2 regions of the Sagittula sp. genome follow, and region 2 is predicted to be linked to the other one. Evidence: riboswitches for the same ligand, from Rfam matches in the RefSeq annotation. Region 2 holds a riboswitch; the other holds the start of a gene.
What was found. Region 2 has a riboswitch for thiamine pyrophosphate ahead of thiM (hydroxyethylthiazole kinase). Riboswitches for the same ligand answer to the same signal wherever they lie in the genome.
Positions count from the first base shown of each region.

Region 1: another riboswitch for thiamine pyrophosphate. It lies ahead of ACU0DV_RS12010 (thiamine ABC transporter substrate-binding protein); the one in region 2 lies ahead of thiM (hydroxyethylthiazole kinase).

Region 1 covers NZ_JBRBWD010000032.1:205,758-214,057, reverse strand. Annotated here, with positions in the region: gene ACU0DV_RS12020 (methyl-accepting chemotaxis protein) at 1-1,687, shown strand, start outside; gene aroC (chorismate synthase) at 1,697-2,800, opposite strand; TPP riboswitch at 2,892-3,002, shown strand; gene ACU0DV_RS12010 (thiamine ABC transporter substrate-binding protein) at 3,043-4,029, shown strand; gene ACU0DV_RS12005 (thiamine/thiamine pyrophosphate ABC transporter permease ThiP) at 4,005-5,516, shown strand; gene ACU0DV_RS12000 (thiamine ABC transporter ATP-binding protein) at 5,503-6,201, shown strand; gene ACU0DV_RS11995 (DUF6653 family protein) at 6,267-6,776, shown strand; gene ACU0DV_RS11990 (PLP-dependent cysteine synthase family protein) at 6,766-7,686, opposite strand; gene ACU0DV_RS11985 (cytochrome c1) at 7,824-8,300, opposite strand, start outside.
Region 2 covers NZ_JBRBWD010000007.1:146,580-154,879, forward strand. Annotated here, with positions in the region: gene ACU0DV_RS01770 (beta strand repeat-containing protein) at 1-23, opposite strand, end outside; gene tenA (thiaminase II) at 364-1,074, opposite strand; gene thiD (bifunctional hydroxymethylpyrimidine kinase/phosphomethylpyrimidine kinase) at 1,071-1,871, opposite strand; gene thiE (thiamine phosphate synthase) at 1,868-2,479, opposite strand; gene thiM (hydroxyethylthiazole kinase) at 2,476-3,264, opposite strand; TPP riboswitch at 3,323-3,417, opposite strand; gene ACU0DV_RS01795 (GMC family oxidoreductase) at 3,564-5,135, opposite strand; gene ACU0DV_RS01800 (Twin-arginine translocation pathway signal) at 5,250-5,774, opposite strand; gene ACU0DV_RS01805 (VOC family protein) at 5,811-6,206, opposite strand; gene ACU0DV_RS01810 (ribbon-helix-helix domain-containing protein) at 6,314-6,619, opposite strand; gene atpD (F0F1 ATP synthase subunit beta) at 6,906-8,300, shown strand, end outside.

The sequences.
Region 1 (8,300 bases), on a different contig from region 2:
GAAACTCGACACCGCCGAGCAGCATGTCGGTGACCTCATGGACTCGATCAACGACGCGGCGGCCTCGGCCCGTGCAGAGGCGGAAACGACGCTCGAGTCTGCCGAACTTCGCATCCTGCTGGCGAACAGCTTTGCCGCCGCCGCGGGCATACTCCTCGCGTATTTCTTCGGGCGCCAGCTTTCCCAGCCGATCGAACGTGCGCGGGAGCGGATCGGCCGCCTGGTCCAGAACGATTACGACAGCCCGATCGAGGATCGGGACCGCGGGGACGAGGTTGGCGCCATCGCCCGCGCGCTCGAGGACTTGCGCCGAAAGCTGGTCGATGCCGAACGCGCCGAAGAGCGTACGCGGGCCGAAAACGGTCGCAGGATCGACCTCTTCCAGGCGCTCGGTGTCTCCATGAGCCAGCTGCGCGGCGGCAAGCTGGGGCAGCGGATCGAAGCGGAGGACTGGGAGGATCTCGGCGAGAGTTACGTCAAGCTGTGCCGCGATTTCAACGACCTGACGCAGGCGCTCGAAACGTTGGTCGCCTCGCTGCGCGACAGCACCCAGACCGTGCGGAGCAACGCAACCGAGCTGTCCGGTATGTCGGAGGAGATGTCGCGCCGTGCAGAGGTGCAGGCCGCGACGCTTGAGGAATCCGCCGCGGCCCTAGACGCCTTGTCGAGCGGCGTTCAATCGGCGGCGGACAAGGCCAGGGACGCCGACGAAAAGGTCGTCGAGGGCAGGCGGCGCGCAGAGGAAGGCGGCGAGGTCATGGCCCGCGCCCTGCAAGCCATGAGCTCCATCGCGAAAAGCTCAGAACAGATCAGCCAGATCATCACGGTGATCGACGACATCGCCTTCCAGACCAACCTGCTGGCGCTCAATGCCGGGGTCGAGGCGGCGCGCGCGGGCGAATCGGGCAAGGGGTTTTCCGTGGTCGCCTCCGAAGTGCGGGGGCTGGCGCAGCGCGCGTCCGCCTCCGCGGGCGAGATCAAGGAGCTCGTCATGAACAGCGTCGACCAGGTCGAGGACGGCGAGCGGCTCGTGCAGGAAACCAGCCAGACCCTGTCGCACATCGTGGACAGCGTGTCGGAGGTCTCCGGCCTCGTGTCGTCGATCGCACGGATGGCGCGCGAACAGGCGGGCGGCGTTCAGGAGATCAACGTTGGCATCGCCGAACTGGACAAGGTGACCCAGCACAACGCCGCCATGGTCAACCAGACCAGCGCATCGAGCCAACAACTGACGGTCGAGGCGACGCGCCTGTCCGACCTTCTGGCGCAATTCACTGGCGGGACGGAAGTATCCGCATCCACCTCCGTCCCGCCGGGTGTGCCGGAACTCTTCGGAATGGATTTCACGCTTGAGACCCCTTTGGAGACCCGGGTTGGCACCGGGGCCCGTCGCCCTGCCATCAAGTCTGAGGCCGTAAGCTCCGATGACACAGCGGACGCCGGTGCGGGCACGTCAGGCGCAAAGGGCGGCGCATCTCGTGGCCGTGACAGGGCCGACGACGGGACCTCTGCCGAACAGAAAGAACGCCTGCTGCATGGCAGCTGGGAGGGGGAGAACGTCGATCCCCGCCCGGTCGAAGTCCAAGAAGAAAAGGTGGCGGTCAACGCGCCCGCCGCGGCGCGGTCCCCCGCACCGAAAAAAGTGGTCTCTGCCGCCTCCGGCCCGGTCAGCTGGGACGAGTTCTGATCCGGCGGTTCAGCCGCCGATACGTCCGCCCGCGTCGCCGATCTGGCCGCGATGCAGCAGCAGGTGGTCGAGGATGACGCAGGCCATCATGGCCTCGCCCACCGGGACCGCGCGGATGCCGACGCAAGGGTCGTGACGGCCCTTCGTGACGATCTCCGTCTCCTCGCCGGTCAGCGTGATGGTCTTGCGCGGCGTCAGGATCGACGAAGTCGGCTTCACCGCGAAGCGCACGACGATCTCCTGTCCGGTCGAGATGCCGCCAAGGATGCCGCCCGCGTGGTTCGAACTGTAGCGCGGCCCGGTGTTGGACATGAAGATCTCGTCGGCGTTCTGGGATCCGGTCAGCGCCGCCGCTGCCATGCCCTCGCCGATCTCGACGCCCTTCACCGCGTTGATCGACATCATCGCGGCGGCCAGATCGGTGTCGAGCTTGCCGTAGACCGGCGCCCCGAGACCGGCGGGCACACCGCGTGCCACGACCTCGATCACTGCACCGACGCTGTCGCCGGATTTGCGCAGGTCGTCGAGGTAGCCCGCCCAGTCTTCCGCCGTCTCGGCGTCCGGACACCAGAACGGGTTCTGCTCGATCTGCGCATCGTCGTAGCGGGCGGGGTCCGCCTTCCGCGGGCCCATCTGCACCATGTAGCCGCGGATCTCCACATCCGGGGCCAAGGCGTTCAGCGCCGCCCGTGCCAGACCGCCCGCCGCCACGCGCGCGGCCGTCTCCCGCGCGGAGGACCGGCCGCCGCCGCGATAGTCGCGAATGCCGTACTTCTGGAAATAGGTAATGTCGGCGTGACCGGGCCGGAACTTCTGGGCAATGTCGCCGTAGTCCTTCGACCGCTGGTCGGTGTTCTCGATCATCAGCTGGACCGGGGTGCCGGTGGTGCGCCCCTCGAACGTGCCCGACAGGATGCGCACGGCGTCCGGTTCGCGCCGCTGCGTGGTGTACTTGTTCTGCCCGGGCTTGCGCTTGTCCAGCCAGCGCTGAAGCATCGCCTCGTCGATCTCCACCCCCGGCGGCACGCCGTCGACGGTTGCCCCCAGCGCGGGGCCGTGGCTTTCGCCCCATGTCGTGACGCGGAAGATATGGCCGAAGGTGTTGAGGCTCATGGGCGGTCTCCTTTGGGCGGTGTCCTAGGGCAGGGCGCGCGGGCGCTCAAGGGGTTTCGCCTTGCCAGCCGGAGCGCACAGCCCTAGGGTCCGCCCTACCTCGGGGTGGCGGAGCACGATCCGCCTGAGATTTGCGTAGCCGCATCAACCCGTTGAACCTGAACCGGTTAGCACCGGCGGAGGGAAGGTATCGGTCTGACTCCGAATCTTGCCCTCTCGTGAGCGAAACTTGGAGGAAGATGATGAAGACCTTCACTTTTGCAGCGGGATTGTTTCTTGCCACCGGCGCCGTCACGGCTGCCGCTGCGCAGGAGGTTCTGACTGTTTATGCCCCGGACTACTTCGTCTCGGAGTGGGGCCCGGGCCCGAAGATCGAGGAACTGTTCGAGGCCCAGTGCGGCTGCGACCTGCAGTTCAAGCCGGGCGAGCTGCTGCCCCGCATCATGCTTGAAGGCGACCGGACCGAAGCCGACGTGGTGATCGGCCTGAACACCGATGTCACGCAGAAGGCGCGGGAAAGCGGCCTCTTCTCGCCGCACGGGGTCGACCTGTCGCCGCTGACCCTGCCGCTGGACTGGACCGACGAGGTCTTCTTGCCGTTCAACTACGGGCACACGGCGTTTGTCTACGACGCCACGAAGATGGAGCCGCCGGCCTCGCTCGAAGCGATGGAGACGCTGCCCGAAGACGTGCGCATCGTCATCCAGGACCCGCGCACCTCGATCTCCGGCCTTGCGCTGGTGCTGTGGATCAAGTCGGTCTACGGCGAGGAGGCAGGCACCTTCTGGGAGGCGCTGGCGCCGAACATCGTCACCGTGACGAAGGGCTGGTCGGAAAGCTACGGGCTGTTCACCGATGGCGAGGCCGACATGGTGCTCAGCTACACGACTTCGCCCGCCTATCACATCATCGCCGAGGGCGACGAGACAAAGAAGGCGGCGATCTTCCCCGAGGGTCATTACTTCATGGTCGAACTGGCGGCGAAGGTCGCGGGCAGCGACCAGCCGGAACTGGCGCAACAGTTCATGGATTTCATCCTCAGCCACGATTTCCAGTCGATGATCGCGACCGGCAACTGGTCGATCCCGGCCGCTCTGCCGAAGGACGAATGGCCGGAAGGGTTCCAGCAGCTCGACCTGCCGGAAGAGGTGATCTTCTATTCCGAGGACGAGGCCGCGGCGCTCAGGGACGAGGCTATCGAGGAATGGCGGCGCGCGCTCTCCCGCTGATCGCGGGCGCGGCCCTTGCATCGCTGACGCTTGGGCCGGTCGCGGTTGTGCTGCTGCGGGCCGGGGGGCTTGGTGCGCTTGCGCCCGGCGACCTCGCCGCGCTGCGCTTCACGCTTGTGCAGGCGGCGATCTCGGCGGCGGTCAGCGTGGCACTGGCCATGCCGGTCGCGCGGGCGCTGATGCGGCAACGCTTTCCCGGACGCGCGGCGCTGGTCGCGCTTATGGGGGCGCCGTTCATCCTGCCGGTGATCGTGGCGGTGATGGGCCTGATCGCGGTCTTCGGCCGGAACGGACTGGTGAACGGCATGCTGGGCGCACTCGGCCTGCCGCTGGTCGATGTTTACGGGTTCCATGGCGTGGTGCTGGCGCATGTGTTCTTCAACCTGCCCCTTGCCGTCCGGATGCTGCTGAACGGCTGGCAGGCGGTGCCGGGCGAGCGGCTGCGCCTTGCGGCCTCGCTCGGCCTGTCGCGCGGAGCGATGTGGCGGGTGATCGACGCGCCGGTCGTGCTGCGCGTGGCGCCCGGCGCCTTCGTGGTGATCTTCGTGATCTGCCTGACGTCCTTTGCCGTGGCGCTGACGCTTGGCGGCGGGCCGCGTGCGACGACCGTCGAGCTGGCGATCTACCAGGCGATGCGATTCGATTTCGACCTCGGGCGGGCGTCGGTCCTGGCCCTGGTGCAGCTTGCGCTCGGTCTGGTCGCCGGGCTGGCGGCGCTGAAGATCGCGCGGGGCGAAGGGTTCGGCGTGGGCCGAGACCGCATCGTGCCGCGCAGCGACGGCAGGGGCTGGGTCCGGGGCGTGGACTACGCCTGGATCGTGGCGGCGGCGCTGTTCCTGCTGGTGCCGCTGGGCACTGTCCTGACACGGGGGGCGCCCGGCTTGCTGTTGCTGGGGCCGGACACCTTCCGCGCGGCGGGACATTCGATCGCCGTGGCGCTGGCCTCCACTGTGCTGTGCATGGCCTGGGCCATGGCGCTCGCCAACCGGCGCGGAGAGCTTCTGGCGCTGGCGGCCATCGCCGTGTCGCCGCTGGTGCTGGGCACCGGGCTTTTCCTGATGCTGCGGCCCTTCGTCAATCCGTTCAGCATGGCATTGCCGGTGACGGCATTGGTCAATGCGCTGATGGGGCTGCCCTTCGCGCTGCGGATCATCGTCCCGCAGGCAGAGGCGGTGGAATCCGGCTTTGGCCGGCTGCGCGCCTCGCTGGGCATGACGGGCTTGGCGTGGTGGTGGCTGGTCTGGCTGCCCCGCCTGCGCCGTCCGCTGGGGTTCGCGTCGGGGCTGGTGGCGGCCTTGGCGATGGGCGACCTGGGGGTCATCGCGCTTTTCGCGGACCCGGACCGGGCGACGCTGCCGCTGCAGGTCTACCGGCTGATGGGGTCCTACCAGATGGAGGCTGCGGCGGGCGCGGCCCTGTTGTTGCTGGGGCTCAGCCTTGGCGCGTTTGTCATGCTCGACCGGGGAGGGCGCCTTGCTGACGCTTGAGGCACTGCACGCCGACATGGATGGCACCACGCTGTCGGCCGATCTGTCATTATCGCCGGGGCGGCGTGTCGCGGTGCTGGGGCCGTCCGGGGCGGGCAAGTCCACGCTGCTCGACCTCTTGGCCGGGTTCAGGACCGCACGGAGCGGCTGCATACTTTGGGACGGGCGCGACCTGACGACGGTGCCGCCCGAGAAGCGCCCGGTGTCGATCCTCTTCCAGGACGGCAACCTCTTCCCGCATCTCGACGTGGAGCGGAACCTCGGGCTGGTGCTGCGCCCGGACGGAAGGCGCCCCGGCCCGGAGGACACCGCGCGCATCGAGGAGGCGCTGCGGCGTGTGGGGCTGGAGGGTATGGCGGCGCGCAAGCCCGGCACGCTGTCGGGCGGGCAGCAATCGCGGGCGGCCCTTGCGCGCGTACTGCTGATGGCCCGGCCGATCCTTCTGCTGGACGAACCCTTCGCCGCGCTCGGCCCTGGCCTCAAGCGCGAGATGCTGGCGCTGGTGGGCGAGGTCGGCGCAAGCCTTGGCGCGCTGACGATCATGGTCACGCACGACCCGGGCGATGCACGCGCCTTTGCCGAGGAGGTCGTGCTGGTGGCGGACGGCAGGGTGCATGCACCGGTGTCGACAGAGGCCTTCTTTGCCGCGCCACCGCCCGCGTTCCGGGACTATCTCGGGGAGTGAGGGGTTCCCGTCTGTCCGCCGGTCCGGTTATCCTCGGGCCAACAAAGGTGCGGGGGTAAGAGAGCATGGACAGACGGGCGTCATTCCGGCTTTCCGAGCGGGTGATGGGCATGGACGAGGCCACATGGGCGCGCCATGCCAACCCGTGGAGCGCGTGGTCGCGCGTCACGATCCTGCCGCTGCTGGCGCTGGCGATCTGGAGTCGCGTGTGGATCGGACCTTGGGCGCTGCTGCCCGTCGCCGCCGTGCTGCTGTGGGTCTGGCTGAACCCACGGCTGTTCCCGGTGCCCCGAACAACCGACGCCTGGATGACGCAGGCGGTGTTGGGTGAGCGGGACTGGCTGGCACAGGGCGACGCCCCGGAGGTGGCGCATCACCGGACCATGGTGCGCCTTCTGACCGGGGCCAGCGGCATCGGGAGCGTGTTGCTGATCGTCGGGCTGGTCTGGCTGAACGTCGCCCTGACGCTGGTGGGCCTTGTCCTCGCCATGGGCGGCAAGTTGTGGCTGATGGACGTGATGGTGCGCGCCCGCCGCGATCTGCAGGCAGCGGGACGGCAGACGGTCAGTATTTGAGACCCGTGTCGCAGAGCACCGTCACCACGGTCGCGTCGCGCGCGAGACGGCCCGACGCCAGCAGCTTGGCCGCGGCGCAGACATTGGCGGCGGCGGAGTAACCCACGTAGAGCCCCTCCTGCGCGGCAAGACGGCGGTGCCAGTCGGTGACCTCCGCGTCGGTGACGGTCAGTCCGAAGTCCATCAGCGCCGCATCCCAGTGTGGGGGCACGAGGCCGTAGCCGGTGCCCTGCAGCATGTGTCGGGCCTTCACCACGGGTTTGCCTGCGAGCGGTTCGCTCCCTTCCGGTTCGACCGGCGCGCAGAGGGTCGCGGGGTTCGCGGCTTTCAGCGCCTTCGATATGCCAAGGTATGTGGACCCGGTGCCCACCGCCGCGACGAAGGCATCCACCGGGCCGTCTGCCTGGGCGAGGATCTCGGCGCCGGTGATCTCGTGTGCGGCGATGCCCTCGGTCGCGTTGAACTGGTCGACGTAGAAGGCGCCTTCGGTGGTGGCGAGGCGCTGCGCCTCCTCCGCGGCGGCGGCGACATCGGCGCCCGTGACCTGCCCGGGGACGCCGTCGACCTGCGGCACCAGCACGACACGCGCGCCGAGGCCCTCCATCATGCGGGCGCGGGCGGGGCTGTTGCCGGCCGACATGGTCGCGATGAACGGATGGCCGAGGGCGGCGCAGACGACGGCCAGACCTGCACCCATGTTGCCGGACGTCATCTCCACCACCGGCATCCCGGGCTGCAGGCGTCCGCCGGTGCGGGCGGCGCTTAGGATGGCCAGCGCGGCGCGGTCCTTGACGCTGCCGCCGGGCATCAGGAACTCCGCCTTTGCCAGGATACGCCCCGGCCCGTCATGGCAGCGCGTCAGCGCCACGAGGGGCGTGTTGCCGATAAGGTCGAGGACAGAGACGGGCATGGGCGGGCCTTTCGTGGTTTCCCGATGGGTAACGGGTCGCGCGGGCGGAGGCAAAGGGCCACAGGCGGCGCACCGCTCCAAAAGCAGAAAGCCCCGCCGGTTGAGGCGGGGCTTTCCGTTTCACTGTCCGATCAGGATCAGGCGTGCGGCTTGCGCTTGATCGGTGCCCAGATGCGCTTGTTCACGAGGTAGAGCAGCGCGGACATGATGATCAGGAAGAACACGCCGATGAAGCCTGCTTCCTTGCGGGCCATCATCTTCGGTTCCGCCGCCCACATCAGGAAGGCCGCGACGTCCTGCGCCTCGTGGTGCAGGGAGTTGGAGTGGCCGTCGTCAAAGTCGACGTCCTCGCCGTAGAGCGGCTGCGCCATGCCGATCCAGCTGCCCGGAACGGTGTGGTTGCCTTCCTCGTCGAGGCACTCTGCCGGGTAGCCGCCCGCGGTGAAGACCGTGTTGTAGCTGCCGGAGAAGTCCTCGGGCGCACATTCCGGTGCTTCGTGGTAGCCGGTCAGCAGCGAGGCGATGTATTCCGCGCCGCCCATGCCCTTCAGGAACTGGTTGATGCCGAGGCCGTAGGGACCGTGGAAACCTGCCCGTGCCTTCGCCATCAGCGA
Region 2 (8,300 bases):
GCCGGGGGGGTGGTGTACGCCATGCTGAAATGAACCTTCCGGTGGAGGGTGCGGGTAAATGCTCAAGTTGCCCGGTTGCGGGAAACAGACGGAATTCAAGGCTGTTCTGAAATGCCTCGGCAGGGGCGAGGCGGGATTTTATTCTCGTGAAAAGGTTATCAGCTTTATTGTGAATGCGTTAATTAATGTTTCGTTTTCATATCGGGGTATTATGTCGTCCCGCTGCCGCGGAAGACGTTCCTTGCGGCGCTGCCCGGCGGTACGTCGACCTGCGTGGCGGAGGCGTGGATTCGCGGGGTGGCGGTCTGCACCGCGCGGAAAGCGGGTGGGGCGGAGCGGGCGAAACGCTCCGCCCCGTGGCGTTCAGGCCGTCGGGGCAGCGGCCCGCTGGCCGGGCGCGGGCATGTCTGCGGGCTGCGTCCAGCCGTCCATCCGGTAGGCGCTGTCCCAGAACCGCCATTCGTGCCAGCACGCCCGTTCGAAGGCCTCCGACATGCGCGCCCGGGCGGGGCCGTCCGCCTCTGCGCCCAGCCGGTCGGTCAGGGCCATCATCCGGGCGACGCTTTCGTCGAAGGCCTCGCCGGAATAGGTGTCGATCCACGCCGCATAGGGATTGTCCGGCGCGCTGCGGGTCGCGATGTCGCGGCCCACGTCGCGATAGATCCAGAAGCAGGGCAGGAGGGCGGCCACCGCCTCCGCAAAGGGGCCGAGGGCCGCTGTTCTCAGCAGGAAGGACACGTAGTGGTCGCAGGCGGCAGAGGGGGCCATCCGGGCCAGCATCGCCTCTGTCACGCCGAAACGGTCCATGTAATGCGTGTGGAGTTCGCGCTCCACCGCGATGGCACCGGCGGCGGACCCGGCAAGCTGCGCGACGGCGGCGGAGTCGGGCGCCTTGGCGGCGGCAAGCGACAGCGCCCGGGCGAACCCTTCGAGGTAGAGCGCGTCCTGCACGATGTAGCCCTGAAAGACATCCCGGCGCAGGTGTCCGGTCGCCATTTCCGTGTTGAAGGGCATGTCGTGGATCTGCTGCCGGAGCGAGAGGGTCTGTGCGGCAAGGTCGTCTGTGAAGGTCATTTCGAGGTATCCATATGGTAGAAGTGATTGACCGGCCCGTGGCCGGAGCCGACGCGCAGCCTGTCCGCCGCAGCGATGGCCGCGCCGATGTAGCGCTTGGCCCGGTCCACCGCCCGGTCGAGCGGCAGGCCCGCGCCAAGCGCCGTGGCCAGCGCGGAGGCGTAGGTGCAGCCGGTGCCGTGGGTGTTGCGGGTCGGGCTGCGCGGGGCGTCGAACCAGGTCTCCCCCTCGCGGGTGGCCAGCAGGTCCGGGCTGGTGTCGCCGGGCAGGTGGCCGCCCTTCAGCAGCACGGCGCGCGGCCCGAGGTCGAGGAGGGCGCGGGCGTGTGCGACCATCTCCGCGCGGGTCGTGGCCTCCGGCCAGTCGAGGAGGTCGGCGGCCTCCGGCAGGTTCGGGGTGATGACCGTGGCGCAGGGCAGCATGGCGCACAGCGCCTTGACCGCCGGTTCCTGCAGCAGCCGGTCGCCGCCCTTGGCGACCATCACCGGGTCCAGCACCACGGGGCAGTCGAGCCCGTCGATGCCCTTGGTCACCGTCTCGATGATGGCGGCGTCGCCGAGCATCCCGATCTTGACGGCGTGGATGTGGATGTCCGCGCGGATGGCGGCGATCTGGGCGGCGATCAGCCCCGTGTCGCAGAGGCTGACGCCGGTGACGCCCCTTGTGTTCTGCACGGTCAGCGCGGTGATCGCGGTCATGGCATAGCCGCCCATGGCGGAGATCGCCTTGATGTCGGCCTGTATGCCCGCGCCGCCGGAGGGGTCAGAGCCCGCGATGGAGAGGATGTTGGGGATCATGTCGTCCTCCATGCGTCGCAGAGGGCGCGGGCCGCGCCGGTCATGTCGGCGGCCCGCGATATGGCGGAGACGACGGCCATGCCGTGCCCGCCCGCCGCCTTCAGCGCGGCGGCGTCTCGGGCGGTCAGGCCGCCGATGGCGATGCAGGGCAGCGCGGTGCGGGCGGCGATGGCTGCAAAGCCGTCGATGCCGATGGGGGTGGCGTGATCGGGCTTCGACCCGGTGGCGTAGACCGGCCCGACGCCGAGGTAATCGACGCACTCCGGAACGGCCGCCAGTTGGTCCGCGTGCTCGACCGACAGCCCGAGGATCATGTCCGGCCCGATGCGCGCCCGGATGGCGGCGGGGTCGCCGTCGCCCTGACCGATGTGCAGGCCGTGGGCGCCGGCGGCGACGGCCACCTCCACCCGGTCGTTGACGATCAGCCGGGCGCCGAGGGGCAGGAGTGCCGCCTTCAGCTCACGGGCGAGCGGCAGGAGATCGGCGTCGGACCGGGTCTTGTCGCGGAGCTGGATCCAGCCCGCGCCGCCCTGTGCCGCCGCGATTGCCTGCGCTGGGACTGGGGCAGGGGCCGTGGCGTCGGTGACGAAACAGAGCGGCGGGATCATGGCCGGATGATCCGCGCGCCGCGCGCCAGGTCCTGCCCGTCGAGCGTGTAGAGCGCGTCGAGGAAGGCCACCTGGAACGATCCCGGGCCTTTCGCCTTTTCGCCCGCCCTCTCTCCGGCGAGGCCGTAGTAGGCCAGCGCGGCCACCGTCGCCTCGAACGGGTCCTGACCGGCGATGAAGGCGCCGACGATGCCGGTCAGGGAACATCCCAGCGCGGTGATGCGCGGCATGAGCGGGTGGCCGTTCTCGACCTCTGCAAAGCGGGTGCCGTCGGTCACGAGGTCCGCAGCCCCCGTCACGGCCACCACGCCCCCGGTCCGGCGCGCGAGGCGGACGGCTGCGTCCGAGGCCTGCGAGACCGCGTCGCCCGCATCCACCCCCTTGCCGGAGGCGCCCTCACCGGCGAGGGCGATGATCTCGGAGGCGTTGCCGCGGATGACGGTGGGGTTCAGGGCGAGGAGCTTTGCGCCGACCTCCCGCCGGTAGGTGGTTGCGCCGACGGCGACAGGATCGAGCACCCATGGTTTGCCACGGTCGTTGGCGGCCTTGGCGGCGGTCTGCATGGCGTCTGTCCATGCGGGCGACAGTGTCCCGATGTTGACGGTCAGGGCGCTGGCGATGGCGGCGAATTCGGCCGCCTCCTCCTGTGCGTGCACCATGGCGGGCGACGCGCCGGCGGCGAGCATGACGTTCGCCATGACGTTCATCGCGACGAAGTTGGTGATGTTCTGCACCAGCGGTGCGGTGGCGCGCATGTGGTCGAGGTATGTGTCCGGTGTCTGCATCGTGTCCTCCTTTGCCGGACGGCATGGAAGACATCGGACGAAGGACAGGGCAGAGCCCGGACGTTCCGCTGCGCCTCCCTCCGCCGGCATTATCCGGTTCAGGTTCGAAGGGTACGTCTCAGCCCGGTTTCCCGAGCGCCCCTGTCGCTAGTGCGGGGACACTTGCATCCGTCACGGTGCGCGTCAATCGCCCGGATCGGATTTTCTGCGGGTGGCAGGGGAAGGAGGCATCCGGGCGGGGCCGGAAAAACAGAACCGGGCGCAGCAGGGCCGCGCCCGGTCCGGGGATCAGCTTTGCGTCAGAGCGTGCCGCGCGACATCTCGGCGGCGATGTGATCCGCCTGCCGGATCGCCAGCGCCACGATCGTCAGCGTCGGGTTTTCTGCCGCGCCGGTGGTGAACTGCGAGCCGTCCGAGATGAACAGGTTCGCGATGTCGTGGGTCTGACCGTGCTTGTTCACCACGCCGTCACGCGGGTTCTCGGACATCCGGTTGGTGCCGAGGTTGTGCGTGGACGGGTAGGGCGGCGTCGGGAACACGCGGGTCGCGCCCACGGCCTCGTACATGGCGATGCCCTGCTTGTAAGCATGGGCGCGCATCGCCTTGTCGTTGGCGTGGTCGCTGAAGTGGACGTTGGCCACCGGCAGACCGTGCTGGTCGGTGACATCGTGGTTCAGGGTGACGCGGTTGGTCTCCTGCGGCATGTCCTCGCCGACGATCCACATCCCGGCCATGTTCTCGTAGCTGTCGAGGGCCGAGGTGAACTCCCGCCCCCAGGCGCCGGGGTCGAGGAAGGCGGCCATGAACGGAATGCCGAGCGACAGGGTTTCCAGCTCGTAGCCGCCGACGAAGCCGCGCGACGGATCGTGCCGCGCCTCGTCCTGCACGATGCCCGCCATGGTGGTGCCGCGCCACATGCGCACCGGCTTGTCGAAGGTCGCATAGACCGATCCGGTCATGTGCCGCATGTAGTTGCGCCCCACCTGGCCAGAGCTGTTGGCGAGGCCGTCCGGGAACATCGACGAGGCGGAGTTCAGCAGCAGGCGCGGGCTTTCGAAGGAGTTGCCCGCGACGCAGACGATCCGTGCCTTCTGCATCTGCAGGTTGCCGTCCGCGTCGAAGTACTCGACGCCCGTCACCTTGCCGCTGTCGTCGTGCAGAATGCGGGCCACATGGGCGCGCTCGCGCACTTCGAGGTTGCCGGTGTCCTCGCCTGCCGGGACCTCGGTGTAGGCCGTCGACCACTTGGCGCCCCACTTGCAGCCCTGAAAGCAGAAGCCGGTCTGCTGGCAGGGGATGCGGTCGCCGTCGTCACGGGTCTGGATCGCCATGCGGCCGGTGTGGACCTCGGTGTAGCCAAGCGCCCTGGCGCCCGCCTCGAACACCTTGTAGTTGTTGTTGCCGGGTAGGCCGGGGCGGTTGCCCGTGCGGGTCACGCCCATCTTCTCCTCGGCCTTGTCGTACCACGGCGCCATTTCGGCGGCGTCGATCGGCCAGTCGAGCAGGTTGGCGCCGGTCACGTCGCCGTAGGTGGTCCTGGCCTTCCACTCGTGATCCTGGAACCGCAGCGAGGCGCCGGCCCAGTGGGTCGTCGTGCCGCCCACGGCCTTGACGATCCACGCGGGCAGGCCGCTGAAGTCCTTCGCCACGCGCCAGTCGCCGGACGTGGTGCGCGGATCGGTCCAGGCGAGTTGGCCGAAGCTTTCCCACTCGTCGTTGACATAGTCCTCGGGCAGGTAGCGGCCGCCCGCTTCCAGCGCGACGACGCTGATGCCCTTCTGGGCCAGTTCGTTGGCCAGCGTGCCGCCACCGGCCCCCGTGCCGATGATGACGACAACGCTATCGTCGTTGAGATCAAAGGGTGCAGTCATGTTCATTCTCCTCCCGGAGCCGGCCTCTCGTCTCGCTTCTGCATCCGTCGAAGGGGCCCTGCGCATCTGGCACGGCGTTCGGCGGGAGAGGCGGGGCGGGAGGATGGCCGCCGATTACAACCAGTTGATGTCGTCGAAGCCGCGGTCGATGTAGCCACCCTGCGAGTAGCTCTCCCCCTCGTAGCCAAAGATCGGCCAGACCGATTTCTGGTTGTAGAGCCCGGTCACGAGCCCACCCCGGACCTGCTGGAAGAACGCGCTCTCCTCCATGCCGCGCAGGATATCCACGCGGTCGCGTTCCCAGCCGGTGTCGATGTAGGACGCAAAGCCCTTGCCCCGGGCGGCCGCATCCAGCGCCGCGATGCCCGCCGTGATCGCCACCGCGGTTTCCGGCGTGTCATAGCCCTTCACCGCCTCGACGTAGTTGGCGTCGGGGATGCGGTCGTGCGGGTAGATGTCGCGCGCCATCTGCACCAGCGTCGCGAAGACCTGGGAGTCGAGATGCGTGGTCTCGTAGGCCCAGGCCGCGTCCGGCGCGGCGATGAAGCCCGCCCCCGCGACAAAGGCGGCACCGGCGGCGCTGGCGCGGGACAGCAACTGCCGGCGTGTGAGCCCCCTGGGGCTGCTGTTGGTGTTCATGTGGTCTCCTCCCTTGAAAAAATCTGGGTCAGTGCGTCACTTGAAGCGCCCCGAGCGTTCGAGCACTTCGATCTGGTAGCCGTCGGGATCGGCGACAAAGAAGAAGCGGCCGACCAGTTCACCGGCGGGCGCGAATTCGACAAGCTTGCGGGGGGCGAGGCCCTCGGCCTCGAAACGGGCATGTTCGGCATCGAGATCGTCGACCGACACGGCGAGGTGGCCGTAGCCGTCGCCGAGGTCGTAGGGCTCTGTCCGGCCCTTGTTGACGGTGAGTTCGACCTCGAAGCCGGTTTCGTCGTTGCTCAGGTAGACGAGCGTGAACTCCGGGAAATCCAGCCGGTCGGCGATTTCCAGCCCGAAGGCCTTGCGGTAGAACGTGACGGAGCGGTCCTCGTCGAGGACGCGGATCATGCTGTGGATGGCTTTGGCCAACGGGGCCTCCTGAATCGGTTCGAATTATTGACCAATTCAGGATGAAGGATATTCGGCGCGTGCGGGTAGTAGGGACGTACTACATGCACGTTTTGTGATCTGACCGCCTATTCGGCCGCCATCGGTGTGGTTCTGTCGTGGTGGGCGGTCTTGCCCGACTGGCCCACGAAGACGAGGCATGCAGTGCGCAGAAGCGACGTGAAATTGACGGGTTCGCCCCGGGTTTCAAGCACTTCCGAGTGCAGACGCGAGACGAAGGCCGGTGTCGACATGTCGTCGGCCTCGGCGATCTGGTCGAGAATGTCCCAGAAGGCATTTTCAAGCCGGATGCTGGTGCTTTGCCCGTTCAGCCGCAAACGCCGCGTCGTCGAGGTGTATCGCGCAGGATCCTGGCCGGCAAAAACTTGGCACATCGTGCTCTCCTTTCATCGGTGTCCGACAGGATAGAGAAGGAGGCCCGCGACCGTCCATAATGAAAAAGTATCGGAGAGGTATGATCTGCGTCATCGGGTGTCTGCGGATCGGGGCCGAATGGCCCCGGGGGGACAGAGGACCGCTTGTCACCCGCTGGCCCCGAAAGCCGGAGTTGCGGGCAGCGATGCCGGAAATGCGGCGCCATTTGATCTGGATCGTGTGACGGTTCGACCGGCCCGCTATGATTGCTGCAGTTGCACATCGGTTCAGGGGGCCCTTCTTCGCATGGCGGTACATCCGGATCACGGTCGCATCCTCGCCATCCGCGGGGCGCTTCTGGACATCGTCTTCCGGGCGGAGGACCTGCCGGCGATCCATGACGCGGTCGAGGTAGACGGCACGGAGGGCGAGGCCTTTGTCGCCGAGGTCCAGTCGCATCTGGATGCCACGACCGTGCGCGCCATCGCGCTGAAGCCCACCAACGGGTTGCGGCGCGGCATGGCCGTGCGGCGCACCGGCGGCCCGGTCCGGGTGCCGGTGGGGGAGGCCGTGCTCGGTCGGCTTCTGGATGTCACCGGGGTGGCGCGGGACCGGGGCGCGCCGTTGCCCGAAGACATGCCCCGTCGGCCGATCCACAACGCGCCGCCGCCGCTGTCGGAGCAGGCGGGCCGTCACGACGTGTTCCGTACCGGGATCAAGGTTGTGGACCTGCTGGCCCCGCTGTCGCGCGGCGGCAAGGCGGCGATGTTCGGCGGTGCCGGTGTCGGCAAGACGGTCCTCGTCATGGAGCTGATCCAGGCCATGGTCGCGCATTACGAGGGGATCTCGGTCTTCTGCGGCGTGGGGGAGCGGTCGCGCGAGGGCCACGAGATGCTGTCGGACATGACCCGCGCGGGCGTGCTTGGCCGGACGGTGCTGGTCTATGGCCAGATGAACGAACCGCCGGGCGCGCGCTGGCGGGTGCCGCTGGCCGCCATGGCCATTGCCGAGCACTTCCGGGACGATCGGCACCGCAACGTGCTTCTGCTGATGGACAACGTGTTCCGTTTCGTCCAGGCGGGGGCGGAGGTGTCGGGCGTGCTGGGCCGCATGTCCAGCCGCGTCGGCTACCAGCCCACATTGGCGACCGAGGTGGCCGAGTTGCAGGAGCGGATCGCGGCACGCGGGTCGGCGTCGGTCACGGCCATCCAGGCGGTCTACGTGCCGGCGGACGACTTCACCGATCCTGCCGTCACCACCATCGCGTCGCATGTGGACAGCACGGTGGTGCTGAGCCGGGCGATGGCGGCGGAGGGCATGTACCCGGCGGTTGATCCCATCGCGTCGACCTCTGTCCTGCTCGACCCGCTGGTGCTGGGCGAAGACCATGTCGCCACGGCCAACCGGGTCCGCCGCACCATCGAGCATTACCGGGAACTGCAGGACGTGATCTCGCTGCTGGGGGTGGAGGAACTGGGGCGGGAGGACCGCGATGCGGTGGCCAGGGCGCGGCGCCTGCAACGGTTCCTGACGCAGCCCTTCACGGTGACGGAGGCCTTCACCGGCATCGAGGGGCGGTCGGTCGACATCGGCGACACAATCGCCGGGTGCAAGGCGATCCTCGCCGGTGAGGCGGACGACTGGGACGAAGGGTCGCTCTACATGGTGGGCACCTTCGAGGAGGCCCGCGCCAAGGAGGAG